Regions from separate parts of the Anaerobacillus alkaliphilus genome, predicted to be linked through region 1. Evidence: predicted binding sites of a transcription regulator. Region 1 holds the regulator's gene; the other holds the start of a gene.
What was found. The regulator LexA, encoded in region 1, represses DNA repair genes until DNA is damaged. The targets are predictions, from matches to a motif close to CGAACATATGTTCG.
Positions count from the first base shown of each region.

Region 2: DS745_RS20940 (RpnC/YadD family protein) is a predicted target of LexA. The motif match lies at 2,982-2,995, and genes of this name have one in related genera.

Region 1 is NZ_QOUX01000046.1:205,169-209,613, reverse strand. It holds gene hemG (protoporphyrinogen oxidase) at 1-766, shown strand, start outside; gene DS745_RS16225 (HD-GYP domain-containing protein) at 977-2,107, shown strand; gene lexA (transcriptional repressor LexA) at 2,396-3,019, opposite strand; gene yneA (cell division suppressor protein YneA) at 3,177-3,515, shown strand; gene DS745_RS16210 (YneB family resolvase-like protein) at 3,481-4,140, shown strand; gene DS745_RS16205 (DUF896 domain-containing protein) at 4,307-4,445, shown strand, end outside.
Region 2 is NZ_QOUX01000047.1:106,073-110,517, forward strand. It holds gene tatA (twin-arginine translocase TatA/TatE family subunit) at 1-172, shown strand, start outside; gene DS745_RS20935 (ADP-ribosylglycohydrolase family protein) at 464-1,834, shown strand; gene DS745_RS20940 (RpnC/YadD family protein) at 1,999-2,940, opposite strand; gene DS745_RS24980 (CueP family metal-binding protein) at 3,172-3,693, shown strand; gene DS745_RS20955 (histidine phosphatase family protein) at 3,842-4,445, opposite strand, start outside.

The DNA of each region.
Region 1 (4,445 bases):
CCAAAGTGGAAGTGGTAAAAAGTTCTTTTCTTTTAAAAATGGGATGGATTCAATCATTGACGCATACGAGAGCCACTTGCAAGAGGTAGAAATTCTAAAAAATCAACGGATAACTAATATAACTAAAAATAATGAACGTTATTGCGCTCATTTAGTAAATGGAGAAATGTTAGAGGTTGACTCTATAATTTTAAGTATCCCACATGCGTCAGCGCAAGCATTATTTTCCGATGAAAAAATTAAAGAAGATTTTTCTAAATTGAAAAACAGTTCGTTAATTAGTATCTATCTAGGGTTTGATGTTCCAGATAGTGTATTGCCAGCGGATGGTACCGGTTTTATTACTATTAATACAGATGAGTTATCATGCAATGCTTGTACATGGACGAGTCGTAAATGGCTACATACTTCTGAAAGTGGTAATTTACTAGTGCGTCTGTTTTATAAAAGTAGCCATCCTACTTTTCAAACATTAAAGCAGATGGACGTGACAGACCAACTGACCATAGCGCTTAATGATATACAAAAAAGTCTAGGAATTACTGCTAAACCAGTTACATACGAAATAACTGATTGGGTCGAAAATATGCCAAACTATGAAATTGTACATCCTAAGGTTGTTGGAACTTTAGAGAGTGACTTTAAGGAAAATTATCCAGGTGTTCTATTAGCAGGATGCTCGTATTATGGTGTGGGAATTCCTGATTGCATTGAAAATGGACAAGAGATTGCGAAACAACTGATTGGGAGCCTATCAGATAGCTAATATTCATAGAGGGCATAACTATAAAATATATGGAGTTTTTGTCAAAATATATAGAAGTTTGTCACATTTTGCATTATAATTTTGATAGATGAAGTTATGGGGAAGTAGAAAAACATCTTTCGAAAGAGAAAAGAGATGAACCAAACATTTTTTCGGTTCGTCTTTTTTTATCCCGAAATAACTATCCTTGTGAAATGTAGGTGAACATCAATGAGTCTAGACATAAATCTGTTTATAAAGAAGCTATGGATGATTTGTATCGGAAGTTCCATTAGTTTAACAGCCATATATACCATTTGGGTTGGCTCTTTTGATATCATTTATTATCAGTTACTAAGTATTATGTTACTTGGGTATTTACCATTCACTCTCATCTATCGCAAATTTTCACCGATGATACAAAGGTATCTCCTCTTTATAAATATGTGCGTAGTGATTGTTGCTCTGACATGGTTTACTCCTTTCGCTAACCAGATTGCAGTTATTTTCTTACCGTTATTTGCTACGCTATTTAAAAATCGTAACGTTTTTTATGGAACCAGTGTTGCTTCAATTTTGATCCACTTTAGTTTAAATTCTATGGCTGGCTATTATGATCAACGTTTTTTATTTGAAATCGTCACTGAGCTTTCGTACATTATTTGTTATATTGTCGTTCTCGGTGTTTTTGTAAATATGATTGTAGATAGTTCTAAGCAAGCGTACATGTTTGATAAGACAGTGAAAACCCTTATATTAGCAATCGAAACAAAAGATATGTATACACGAGGTCATTCAATTCGTGTATCTGATTACGCAATGATTATTGGTAGTAACATGAAGAAAAAAGGCTATAAAGTAGATTTAGATTTATTGCGAATTAGTTCTCTTATTCATGATATCGGAAAAGTATATATTCCTAATGATATACTAACGAAAAATGGAAAGCTTACTTTGGAAGAGTATAAAACGATTCAAAAACACTCTGAATTCGGTGCTAATTTAGCAAAAGAACTAGAATATCCAAACGAAATTGTCAGTGATATATTGTATCACCATGAAAGGTACGATGGAAAAGGCTATCCAAGGGGGATTAGTCAAGATGACATTCCGTTACATTCAAGAATTATTGCACTTGCCGATACCTTTGATGCAATTACTACTACTCGATCCTATAGAAATGCTTTTACATTAGAAGAAGCCAAGGATATCATTATCGAGGCTATGAATACACAGTTTGACCCTATTTTACATGAGGTTTTTCTTGAAATTTATCCGTCACTAGTTACTTACTATCATCAGAATGTTTCATTAGAAGCAAAGAATGAAATTAGTTATTTAGAAGTCATGAATAAAAGATAGCTGGTACAACAAAAGGGGTTAGTCACTGGTGGCATTTTTAAGTATTGTAATATCCCAAGTGAATGGTATTTTCCATCTTAAAATTAACTTAACTATAGTTATAAAAGAATGTACTAATATTATACTTAAGCTAACTTATTAGTATGAAATGATATCTATTTGGATATATTAATAGTGGTTGATAAGTCACGAGCATTTGCCTTTAGGGGCAAGTGCTTTTTTCCATGTACACTAAAAAAGAACCAACCTAAGTTGATTCTTCTGCTATTAATAATGAAGGTACCGTATTTAATGTACTGAACGAAAAACACCAATAACTTTTCCTAAGATTGCGCAGTTTTGTAGAATAATAGGTTCCATTGAAGAATTCTCAGGCTGAAGTCTAATAAAGTCTTTCTCTTTGAAAAAGCGTTTAACCGTCGCCTCATCTTCTTCTGTCATAGCTACAACGATATCACCATTGTTGGCAGTTTGTTGCTGTCTTACGATAACCATATCTTTATCAAAGATACCGGCTTCAATCATACTATCACCTTGAATGACAAGGACGAACACTTTGTCATCGCCAACGAATTTCTCTGGAAGTGGCAGATAATCTTCTATATTTTCGTAGGCAGTTATAGGCTCACCGGCAGTAACTTTACCGATAATCGGAGCATAGGTAGTATTCGGAGAAGTAGGTTCAAATTCATCTAATTTTAAATCTAATATCTCAATTGCTCTTGGTTTTGTGGGGTCTCTTCGAATAAACCCCTTTTTCTCGAGTCGAGATAAGTGTCCGTGAACAGTGGAGCTAGATGCTAATCCTACTGCTTCACCAATTTCTCGCACCGATGGTGGATATCCCTTTTTGCGAACTTCATCTTTTATGTAATCTAGTATTTCTTGCTGACGCTTCGATACCTTATTCATTATGTAGCACCCCATTTTATCTTATCTTTACCATAAATTATACTGTACTCTCTTCAAATATGCAAACATAAGTTCTAAAAACTATTGACTAGAACGAGTGTTCTGTTTTATTATAATAGAGAACAAATATTCTTATTTATGGAAGTGAGTGTTTATAATGTTTAAAATTCAAAAAATTTCATTTCAAGATATAAGCTATGTGGCTATATTTGTAGTGTTAATCATCTATCTTTTAATGTCTGTGAGTGTTTCTGCACAGCCTGAATTTGAAGAATTAATAGAAGTGGAAGTCTTATCTGGTGACACACTTTGGTCTATAGCAAGTAAACATACAGAAGGAATGTCTATCCTTTCCTACATAACTATATTAAAGAGAGAAAACAATCTTACGAGTGATCATATCTATCCTGGTCAAATTCTTCTTGTTCCTCAGTTAAAAAGAAAGGAGGAATTCGTTAGAAATGAAGGCGATTATTTATTGTCGAGTAAGTACTAATAAAGAAGCACAATCTTCTTCTTTATCTAGACAGAAGGAAGAATTGATCCATTTAGCTGAAGAAAATGGCTTTCCTATCTATAAAGTAATAGAGGAAAAAGCTAGTGGTTACGAAATAGAGAGAGAAGGCATCTTTGAATTGTTAGAGGATTTTAAGGATAAAAAAGCAGAGGTATTACTAATTCAGGATGACACCAGATTAGGGAGGGGAAATACAAAGATAGCCCTCGTTCATCAGTTAGTAAAGTATCAAGTTAAAATTCGAACAATCAATGATAAAGGTGAGTTGAAACTGTCAGAAACTGATACTTTAGTTCTTAATATTGTTAGTATTGTAGAAGAATATCAAAGAAAGCTTCACAATATTAAAATTAAACGTGGAATGAAGAAGGCGATTGAAAATGGCTATAATCCCAGTGAAAACCTAGGTGATGTACATGTAGGAGGCCGTTTAAAGAAAGAAATTCCATTGGAGGAGATTATTCGCTTAAAAACGATGAAACTGACATTTAGAGAAATTGCAGCTACTCTAAGGGGCTTTGGGTATGACGTTTCGAAAGCTACTGTTCATCGTCGCTACCAGGAATATATAAACGCTGAGGATACAAAGGTCTCGCCAAAATAAAGAATCACATATAAAGTCTTAGATTAATCTCTTAAGGCTTTTTTTCTTTCTTAAAAATATAATATTCGATGGAACTTACGAACAAACTAATCAGAAAGGTTGAAAACGTTGGTTTGTTACTGTAAATTTTACTATAGGTCTAAACAATAGATGGAGGATTAGTAAAATGTTATCAAGTGAAAAAATAAAGCGGATTAACGAGCTTTCAAAAAAAGCAAAAGCAGGAAGTATTACAATGGAAGAAAAGCAAGAACAGCAGCAACTGCGACAGGAATACATTCAAACGTTTCGATCTTCATTTAGCA
Region 2 (4,445 bases), on a different contig from region 1:
TATAGGAATACCAGGGTTAATATTAATTCTTATCATTGCCCTCATAATCTTTGGACCTTCCAAGCTTCCCGAAATTGGTCGCGCGTTTGGCAGAACGTTAACAGAATTTAAGAGTGCCACTAGAGAATTAGTAGCTAGTAATGATGAAGAAAAGGAAGAAAAGAAGAATTAACGGACATTTGAGAAGTAGACAGGGGGACCTAGTCTACTTCTTTTTTATTTAATGTTAACGAAATACTAGCAATATACGATCCTGGAAAAGGAGGGTCCTTTTGTTTACCGAATAAACAGATGATTTTTCTGTTATTAATGTTAAAATAAGGAAAGCAAATTATGCGAGCAATTTTGAATAATCATTTAGGCTTATATGTTTCGTCAGGTACAGGAGAGAAAAGGTATTGCCACTTCGGTCTCTAGAAATTAAATTTTTTGCACATTAAAAACGCCTATAGGAGGTAATAGGATGTCTAACAATATAGTTAACGGAATGTTGGGTTTATGTGTGGCAGATGCTTTAGGTGTTCCGGTTGAATTTCATAATAGAGAGACACTTAGAGAAGATCCTGTCGTTGGTATGCGTGCCTACGGGACACATAACCAACCTGCCGGAACTTGGTCTGACGATACTAGTATGAGTCTATGCTTGGTTGATAGCTTATTAGATGGACTTAATTATGAAGACATCATGAATAAGTTCGTGGAATGGTATGAGGAGGGAAGTTATACTCCTTTTGGGGAGGCTTTTGATATTGGAATTGCGACTAGTAGATCGTTGCAGCGTTATTTGGATGGTACAAAGCCGCTACAATCAGGTGGTACCACTGAATACGATAACGGTAATGGCTCGCTCATGAGAATTCTACCAATTTTATTCTATTTGCAATCAACTTATGGAGATAAGTTTTACGAGCAAGACGAAGCATTTACGATTATACATAACGTGTCTGCACTAACACATGGTCATAAACGAAGTCAGATAGCCTGTGGAATTTATATTACTATTGCAGCAAAAATTCTCGAGGAAAGCGATCTTGCAACAGCTGTTGAGCAGGGAATTGCCTATGCAATGAACTATTACCAAGAACATGGGAAGTTTGATAGTGAAATAGCCTATTTTCAGAGATTATTCAGTGAAGGTTTTGCTAGTCTTCCAGAAGATCAAATTAATAGTAGTGGTTATGTAATTGATACCATTGAAGCTGCGGTCTGGTGTCTTTTGAACACAAGGAGCTATAAAGAGTGTGTGTTGAGAGCTGTGAATATGGGAGAGGATACGGATAGTGTTGCTGCGGTAGCAGGTGGATTAGCTGGACTTCATTATGGTTATGAAAGTATCCCAGAAGAATGGCTAAATGTAATTGCTAAGCGAAACTATATTGAACATGTATGCCAGACACTGCATATCTCTTTTTACAAGGAAGCAATTGGAAAACTCTGTAGATTCATCCCTTATTTTAAAGTAGCAACGAAGGTATGTCGGATACCTTATGAAACAAGGGAGAAACAAATTATCATCGGTTATCCTAGTTATGATAAGGCATTGCTTGAATTTATCGACGAGGTATACAGTTCAAATCTCATGGAGAAGCAGTACACATCCATTACTCAACAACTGGATGGAGAGCTCGCTAACGCAATAGAAACCGCTGATTTTAATCTTTTACGAGCAATTCTAACTTATTACGTCAGAGCCGATCGTTTTTGTGATGGAGCTTGGGAAGGTGCGGTTGAGGAAAAGGTTTTCTTGAGAATACTAGAGAGGTTAAATGAATTAGGTAAAATAAATGGTTTCAGTGTGAAACAAGAAAATTCGGGTTGTCACAGTGACAGTTAGAACATGGATGAAAATATTTTTGAAGGATACTAAAAATAAAAGAAAGTGAACTTTCCTGTTAGTTAATATTTTCAGGGTAGACACCAATTGTGGACAGATTGACAATTTTGTCTAGAAAGGATTGCCAAAAAGGAACAGACGACACCGTTTGTTCCTTAACTTTATTAAATATTTGATTGTTCTTGTAAATTTTTAATTTCTTCCACTGGCAAGCCAGTAACTTCATGTATATCACTAATAAACAGGCCTTTCCTTAACATACTAAGGGCGACTTCGACTTTCGTAAGCTCTATCCCTTTTTGGATGCCTTCCTCCATACCTTTCTCTATGCCTTTTTCCATGCCTTTCTCTATGCCTTTTTCTATGCCCTGATCAAAACCTTTTTTCTCCCAAGAAGTCATAAGATCCATAATTTGTACCACCTCGTTATTTGGTATTTGTTTAAGGTATTTATCTAATTCATTTTCTTCTGATACTGAAAGTATGTGATATTTCTCGAAGATGCCAGCAACCAATGTTTGTCTAGCAGGATCTAATTCTAGTTTGAGTAACATACGTAAAAATTCAAGCTTAATTTTTACTTTTTCATCTTGATCGTAGCCCATTTTTCCAAGTAATGCAAGGGCTACTGGGTTAGGTTGGTTGATCAATTCTCGCCAATTTTTTCTTTTCAAATGGACTGTAAAATAATGAAAAGAGAGCACTTGTTTGAATGGTAAGTGGATGTGAAAAAAATCAGTTTCAGGTTTCATATCGTCATAGCTAAAAATAGCAATCGGCAAAATGGGACATCTGTATTTCTCATATAAACGACTAAAGTAAAAGAACATGCGATCGTTGAAGTCATGAGCATAGGTGGATTGAGGCTCAATATGTACTAAGATGATGGTATCATTGCCTCGTAATTTTGTTTCAGCCAATATGTCTACAACACCTTTACGGCCTTTTAAAATATCAGTAAAAACCTCTTGGTGTAAGAATGTCATATGGTTGTAATCTAGGTGTTCATAAATGTCTGGAAAAAAAGCTAAGACAAATTCTTCAAAAAAAGTTGTGATTAATTGTTTGAACAAACGATCATGATCAACTCTCTCTTGATTTTCCAACTCTATCACCCTTTACAAACGTTTGTTCTTATTATAATAGAGGAATGTACGTTCGTAAAGGGTGATTGGTTAGTTCACAAAACTTTCAAATGTAGGTTAAAAAATAGGTATCATAATTGAGCCAATATCTTTTTATGAAGTGAACTTCTGAAGTTATTGTGTAAGTGATCGCATAAAAGTGCATTAATATTGCTCAAATAGTATAATGAGATAAAAAGGGGGGTGAAGTCTATGAAACTTAAACTTTTTGCAGTTACTTTTTTTGTGGCAGCATTATTAATCGGTTGTTCTAGTGAAAACAATAATGAAGCGAACACACATACTAACATTAAAGAATTAGTGAATGATTATAGTGTAGGAAATAAAACTGCCCTTAGAGCATCAATAACATCTCAACAACTTGTTGTAAAAGAAAGCGCAGGTAGCGAGATATTATATGACTTGCCAGAAGACGAGTTTTTTGTTTCAATTGCACCTTATATTAATGAAACGCATCCTTGAAAAAATCATAGCTTGACAGGTTGTCAAGGAGAGTTAGTAGAAGTTGAATTTGAAGTATACATTGTAGACACTGATGGTAATGTATTAGTTGACGAAAAGTTAACATCTTTAAGTAACGGATTTATTGACTTTTGGTTACCTAGGGACAAAACGTTCAATATAACAATTAAGCATGACGATAAGATGGTAGAGTCAAAGTTTTCGACTTTTGAGGATGATGGCACTTGCATAACGACCATGCAGTTAACATAGAAAAAGCACCTGTGTAGGTGCTTTTTTGTTTTGGGTTGTACTAAGGTGATTTAAGTCTCATTTGTGTTTTATCGTTGTGAAATGTAGATGGAGGGTTTTGTGATAGTTGAGTTCGCCATTCTAATGTCATTAGCTATTCCAATCATCCTCAAGTAAGTCTGTTTAGTTCCGCTAATGTGAGATAGGCCACGACTTCAAATCCCATGCCGTATCCACGTGGTCTTACAATGATAGTTCCCATATTGGGTAATCGCCCCAGACCTATTCCTACAGGAAAGCTGTGAGCGATGATCACTTTATTCGTTCCAGCAGGTACCGGGGTTTCTAGCACTGAATTCAGAGTAGCAAGGATCCTTTGCTGGTCAAATGGACTTATGTTTGTACTTAATCGATAGACATCATATAAGAAAGGATCTACTTGTATATATTCTCTTCCAAAGGCAAGAGCAGCTGTTTCTATATTTCTGCAAAAAGGGCTAGATGCTACTGGAGCCATGATTGGAATTGCTAAACGACGAATTGTTTCCCCATATTCAGTAGCTTGTCTACGACCTATAAGGGAAAGGTTTCTCTGAGTAGAACAATCTTGAAAGTTAAGATTTGGTTGATCAGCTCCAACGATTGCTTCTGCGTGTCGAGTATAAAAAATGTAGCCACCCTCTTTAAGTGAAGCCAGCAATGAGCGGTTAGTTCGAGCAACTTGAGTCCTGGTATGAAGCATTTCCGGTAGAAACGAACCGTTTGTCACGGCT